Linked DNA regions of Pelobacter seleniigenes DSM 18267. The protein of the gene in region 2 interacts with the protein of the main gene of each other region in a pairwise test. Links are inferred from orthologs where the notes say so. Each region holds a gene or a part of one and is shown on either strand. Other genes may lie near its edges. The genes, in order: N909_RS0102080 and trkA.

What was found.
Region 1: the proteins of trkA (region 2) and N909_RS0102080 interact in binary tests that used the Escherichia coli proteins (3 or more experiments, as listed by UniProt). The link is inferred for Pelobacter seleniigenes DSM 18267 from one-to-one orthologs.

The regions. Positions count from the first base shown.
Region 1 is NZ_JOMG01000001.1:469,127-472,439, reverse strand. What follows is about bases 288-3,280. They hold N909_RS0102080 (PTS sugar transporter subunit IIA), read left to right. Parts: upstream 288-1,552; coding sequence 1,553-2,008; downstream 2,009-3,280. Other genes in these bases: rapZ (RNase adapter RapZ), read left to right, coding at 3,054-3,280; hprK (HPr(Ser) kinase/phosphatase), read left to right, coding at 2,083-3,057; hpf (ribosome hibernation-promoting factor, HPF/YfiA family), read left to right, coding at 922-1,470; rpoN (RNA polymerase factor sigma-54), read left to right, coding at 288-805. In the rest of the region: more of rpoN, read left to right, coding at 1-287; more of rapZ, read left to right, coding at 3,281-3,313. UniProt on the Escherichia coli protein: Seems to have a role in regulating nitrogen assimilation.
Region 2 is NZ_JOMG01000002.1:133,681-136,896, forward strand. Bases 94-2,989 are described here. They hold trkA (Trk system potassium transporter TrkA), read right to left. Parts: upstream 2,270-2,989; coding sequence 917-2,269; downstream 94-916. Other genes in these bases: N909_RS0103255 (TrkH family potassium uptake protein), read right to left, coding at 94-916; N909_RS0103265 (HNH endonuclease), read left to right, coding at 2,387-2,686; amrS (AmmeMemoRadiSam system radical SAM enzyme), read right to left, coding at 2,736-2,989. In the rest of the region: more of N909_RS0103255, read right to left, coding at 1-93; more of amrS, read right to left, coding at 2,990-3,216. UniProt on the Escherichia coli protein: Part of the constitutive potassium transport systems TrkG and TrkH. May regulate the transport activity of TrkG and TrkH systems. Binds to NAD(+) and NADH.

The DNA.
Region 1 (3,313 bases), on a different replicon or contig from region 2:
TGCGCTCATCCTGCGTGATTGCCTGAGCGAACTGGAAGGCCGGAAATATCCGGCGATAGCCAAGGCGCTCAAGGTTTCGCTCGATGATGTGCTCGATGATGTGCTCGGTGCCGCCAAGTTGATCTCCGATCTCGATCCCCGACCGGGGCGGGCCTACAATGAAGAAGAGGTCCATTACATCGTTCCGGATATCTTCGTACATAAGGTTGGTGACGAATATGTGGTCACCCAGAATGACGAGGGCCTGCCAAATCTGCGCATCAACTCCTTTTATCGCAACGCCCTGACCGATTCGAATGCGGTCGACAAAAAGGCCGGTGAATATATTCAGGATAAAATGCGTAGCGCGGTCTGGTTGATCAAGAGTATTCATCAGCGCCAGCGCACCATCTACAAAGTCACAAAAAGCATCGTCAAATTTCAAAGAGAGTTTTTCGACCATGGCATCGAATACCTCAAGCCTCTGGTGTTAAGGGATGTCGCAGAGGACATCGAGATGCACGAATCCACGGTCAGCAGGGTCACGACCAATAAATATGTGCAGACTCCACAGGGGCTTTTTGAACTGAAATTCTTTTTCAATAGCGGCATCAATACCGCCGATGGTGATGCCGTTGCTTCCGAAAGCGTGAAGAGCAAAATCAAAGAGATCATTGCCGCAGAAGATCCGAAGAAGCCCTATTCCGATCAGAAAATTGTTGCCTTGTTGAAAGACCAGGATATCAATATCGCTCGACGGACAGTCACCAAATACCGGGAAATGCTCGGGCTCGGTTCCTCGACGGAACGAAAACGGCTGTTTTGAATACGGATTAGGAATTCTGTTGCGGATAGAAGGATGTCTCAGGCGCCATTCTACGCTATAATCCAAAGAAGAGCCTGGCACTAGGCCGGAGCCTGTTACCGCAAGGAGGTTGTCTTATGCAAATTGCCGTTACCTTCCGTCATATGGAAAGCAGTGATGCCGTTCGTAGCTATGTGGAAGAGAAACTGGCCCGGGTCAAAAAGTATATTGACGAGCCGATTGACGCTCAAGTTGTTTTATCCGTTCAGAAAAAAATCTATCACCGTGCTGAAGTGACCATGGTGGCCAAGGGCCTGACCATGAAAAGCATGGAAGAAAAAGATGATATGTATGCTGCCATTGATCTGATGGTCGATAAAATTGAACGGCAGCTCAAAAAGTACAAGGAAAAATTAAAAGAACATAAAGGAACCACGGCCAATCAGCGGCTGGTTGAAAAATCGATTATCTCGGGACCGAGTGTTGATGACGGAGGCGGCAATCCGGAAATTATCCGCAGCCATTCGTTTTTTGTCAAACCGATGTCGGTTGAAGAAGCGGTGATGCAGATGGACCTGCTGGACAAAGAGTTCCTGGTTTTTACCGATGACCATTCCGAGGAGATGAATGTGGTTTACCGTCGCAAAGATGGCAACTACGGTTTGATCGTTCCTCAAGGAAGTTAACCATATTTGTGGATGCGGGTCTTTTCCCAGAAATGGGAAAAGACCCGTGCTTTTTTATTGCTGACCGAATAAGATTGTGATTATGAACATTTCTGAACTACTGAATCCCCAGGCTATCGTCGCTGATCTTAAGGCCAAGGACAAGACCGGAACTCTTGCCGAACTCACGGACGCGCTGATTGACTGTGAGCCCTCTCTGAACCGCGATGAGGTTATTGCTGTTCTGGAGGAGCGTGAAAAACTTGGCAGCACCGGGATCGGTGATGGGGTCGCCATTCCGCACGGCAAACTGGCGGGAATCCCGGAGCTGAAGCTGGTGTTCGGCCGGAGCAAGGGCGGGGTCGATTTTGAGTCGATGGATGGCCAGCCGGCCTACCTGTTTTTTCTGCTGATCGCTCCAGAGGAGTCCGTAGGCGTTCATCTGAAAACCCTGGCCAGGATTTCCAAGCTGCTGAAAGACTCCAAGGTGAGAAAAAAATTACTGGACGCTGCCGATCAGGATGCGATTTACCAGATTATTCTTGAAGAAGAGGGCTAACCTTCCTGATGCTTGCCTCCCGAATCCGCTAACTTTTTTAGGGCCATGCCCGTGGTTGATTGAATCCGAACCTTATGCCGAAGCTTTCGATACAGGACATTCTCGATGAAAAGGAAGCCGGTCTGAACCTGGAGCTGTTGGCCGGGGGGGCTGGCTTGGACAACTGTGTCTCCGTGCCAAGGATTCAAAAACCCGGCCTTGCGCTGGCCGGTTACATGAGCAGTCTGCATCCGGACCGGGTCCAGGTTTTGGGGACAACCGAACTGAGCTTTCTGGCGCATATGCCGGAAGAGAAAGCCCGCGAGCAGGTTCGAAAGCTGTGTCAATACCAGCTTTCCTGCCTGGTGATTACCAAAGGCCAGGAGGTTCCCGACTATCTCCTCGAAAGCGCCAATGCCGGGCGCACTCCGTTGTTGCGGACCGACCATCTCAGCTCCCATTTTATTTCCCTGATCACGCGTTTTCTCGAGGAACGGTTACTGCCGACCTCAACCCTGCACGGGGTTCTGCTCGATGTCCTCGGCATGGGGGTCCTGATTCAGGGGAAAAGCGGGATCGGCAAAAGCGAGTGCGCGCTGGAACTGATTTTACGTGGTTTTCGCCTGGTGGCGGATGATGTTGTCAAGGTCAGATTCAAGCTGCCTTCCGTTGTTTTCGGCGAAGGGATGGATCTGCTGCCTCACCATATGGAGGTTCGGGGGCTCGGTATCCTCAATATCAAACATCTGTTCGGGGTCGCGGCAATTCGCGGGCGGAAAAAAATCGATCTGGTTGTGGAACTGGTCGAGTGGGAGGATGATAAGGAGTACGACCGCCTGGGGATGGAGGATCAAACCTTCAACCTGCATGGGGTTGAGCTTCCGTTTGTCCGTATCCCCGTGGCACCGGGGCGAAATATCAGCACCATTGTCGAAGTTGCAGCGCGGAACCAACTGCTCAAAGAAATGGGTTATCACAGCGCCCGCGAATTTCAGGAATTGTTGGAAAAACGTATGGCTGAAGCGGCCCACCTGCACTCCCATTCGATTATCGGAGATGATTTGGAATGAGCCAGCGGCTGGTCATTATCACCGGGCTTTCCGGCTCCGGAAAATCGACGGCGGCGCGTGTACTTGAAGATCAGGGCTTTTTCGTAGTCGACAATCTGCCCCTGGTGATGCTGCCGGATTTTTTGCGGCGCGCTGAAGAAGGGCTGAATGCCGAATCTGACCTTGCGGTGGTCATTGATGTCCGTAATCGCGGTTTTCTGGTTGACCACGCCAGGATTTTTCAGGGGTTGGAAGAGGCCGGCTATCAGCTGGATAT
Region 2 (3,216 bases):
AAGATGAATAACGCAGGTTTTCCACCAGGCCGCGGTAGACATCTTCGGACCAGTTGAAGTACATGACCACCGCCGTGGCAACCACAATGATGCCCAGATAGACGCGCAATTCCTCGCTGCCGAAGAAATCCCGCACCCGCCCGCGCAGCACCTGGAAATGCAGGGCAAAGTTGACCCCGGCCAGAATCATGAACAGGGTAACGACCGCATCGATATAGCCGCTGTTATACGCCCCGACCGACGCGTTGCGGGTGGAAAACCCGCCGGTTGCGAGGGTGGCAAAGGAATGACAGAGGGCATCAAAGAAGGACATCCCGCCAAACATCAGCAGGACGGTCTCCACCGAGGTGAGCAGAAAATAGACCCCCCAGAGCATCTTGGCGGTGTCCTGGATGCGCGGTTTCAGCCGATCGGCCGTCGGTCCGGGGACCTCGGCCTTGAACAGCTGCATACCGCCGACCCCGAGCATCGGCAGAATGGCCAGGGACAGCACAATGATCCCCATTCCGCCCAGCCAGTGGGTCAGCGCCCGCCAGAACAACAGGCTCGGCGGCAGATGTTCGATCTCGCGCAGGATGGTCGAACCGGTGGTGGTAAAGCCGCTCATGGTCTCGAAAATCGCATCCAGCGGTGAAGGGATCGCCCCGGCCAGCAGATAGGGCAAAGCTCCGAATACGGCAAAGACCGTCCAGCCGAAGGTGACCACGGCAAAGCCTTCCCGGACCGACAGTTCCTGAGGGCTCCGGCAGGCAGCCATAATCAAACCGCCAACCCCGCAGCAGATCAGGGCGGAAATAACAAACGCGGACCAGACACCATCCTGATAGTAGAGGGAGAAGGGCAGCGGGATAAACAGGGTTGCGCCCAGAAAAAGCAGCAGCGAACCGAGGATGCGCAGGGTCAGCAGCAGGTTCATTCAGGCAAAAAACCTTTCCACTTTCTGCAGCGCCTCAGGCAAGGTGAAAATCACCACCCGATCCCCTGCTTCCAGGGTGCTGTCGCCGGTCGGGATATCATACTTGTCGCCCCGCACGATCGCTCCGATAATGGCCCCCCTGGGGAAATGCAGCTCCTGCAGGGTGCGGCCATGCAGGCCACTGTCTTTCTTGATCTCCAACTCGAGAACTTCGGAATTGCTCCCCTCCACCGCGGTCAGGGAGATGATGTCGCCGCGCCGAACGAATTTCAGGATCGCCCCGGCGGCGGCCAGGCGCGGCGAAATGCAAGCGTCGATGCCGAGCTCGGTGGCCAGGCCGATCAATTCCGGCTGGCTGACCAAGGCCAGGGTTCGCCGAGCCTTGTGCTGTTTGGCCAGCAGACAGGTCAGAATATTGGTCTGGTCATTGTCGGTGACCGCAATAAAAACTCCGGCCTCCGCCAACCCTTCGTCGAGCAAGGTTTCGACATCCAGCCCCTCCGCATTGATGACCACGGCCTTATGCAGTTGTTCGGCCAGCTTGTAGCAGCGGTCTTCATCTTTCTCGACCAGTTTGGTCTGAAAATTGAGCTTTTCCAGGTTCTGGGCCACCTGCAGGCCGATCCGACTGCCCCCGAGGACAAACGCCCTGCGCACCCGACGCTGATCGATCCCTTCGGCCTGTAACAGGTAGTTGATGGCGGGCAGCTCCGGTTGTGGCGCAAAGATATAAATGCGGTCCCCGTCCTGGATGACATCGTCACCGCGGGGGATGATGGTGGTATTGCCGCGACTGATGGCCACCACCACAAACCGGTACATGCCGCGCAGTTCGCCGAGTTCGGCCAGGGACAGATCGCAGAGCGGACTCTCCGGGCCAATCCGGTAACCCTGGAAGAGGATTTGCCCTTCGGCGAATTCGGCAACGTCAAAGGCCTTGGAGTTGCAGGCGAGTTTGGTCAGCTCATCAGCGACCGCGTCTTCCGGGTTGATGAGCAGATCGATCCCCAGTTTTTCCTTGGAGAGAACCGCCTTATGGCTGGTGTATTCGATATTCTTGGTCCGGGCGACCAGCACCCCGACCTGATATTCGCGGGCCAGCAGGCAGGCGAGGATATTAACTTCATCGATATTGGTGACGGCGATAAAAATTTCCGCTTCCTTAATCCCGGCCTGTTCAAGGATTTCGGCGCTGGCCCCGTTACCGACCACCCCCATGACATTCAAGCGATCCTGAGCACGCTGCACGATCTCTTCGCTCTGATCAACCAGGGTCACTTCATGCCCTTCACGGGATAACCGGTCACACAGAAAGTAACCGACCTGCCCGGAACCGACGATAAGAATTTTCATAAGTTATCTCGTCCCTAGCGCTTTTTGCCATCACCCAACAGTTCGTCAAGATCGCATAAATTCACATTTTGTGCAATAATCCCCCACTGGTGAAGAGTATAAACAAAGGGAGCAAGAGTGGACTTTTTTCTGGATATCGATGAAAGCCGGATCAGGCAGGAACGTGCCAAAGCACGTGAATTACGCAAGCAGAACTGGTGGAAGAACAAGATTGCCAAAGGGATCTGTCATTATTGCGGGAAAGCCGTTCCCCCCAAAGAGCTGACCCTCGATCATATCGTGCCCCTGGTTCGCGGCGGCCGCAGCAGCAAAGGCAACTGTGTGCCCGCCTGCAAGGAATGCAACAGCCAGAAGCAGAGCATGCTGCCGATTGAGTGGGAGGACTATCTCCAGAGGTTGAAAGCTCAAGACAGCTAGGTCACGGAGGTCACTCGCGTCCCGTATGGCGACCGCAAACACCTCCGGGTTAGGGTCCGGCATCACCCCAGATGCCGCCGACTTGAGCCCCACATTCAGGACAGCAGCTGGCTGTCGTCACCCGCATCAGCCCAACCCTGAAGCCATCTCGTTCAATCAGCACCGCCCCGCAACCCGGGCACCGGGTTTGCGTCTTCTGCGCCAGGTTCCCCGGATAAATATACTGCAGCCCGGCCGCGCGACCGATTTCGACCGCCTCCAGAATGGTCTGCGGCGGAGTCGGCGGGCGGTCGTTCTGTTTGTATTGGGGAAAGAATCGGCTGACATGCCAGGGCGTCTCCGGCCCCAGTTCCCGAACCATGAATTCGGCCAGTTCGCGCAACTCTGCCGCGCTGTCGTTCAGCCCGGGGATCAGCAGAGTGGTGACCTCGGTCCAGATCCCATAGTCATGGAGCCGTTTCAGGTTATCGAGGACCGGTTGCAAGCGACCACCGGCAAAGCGCTGATAGGTTGTGTCGCGAAAGGCCTTC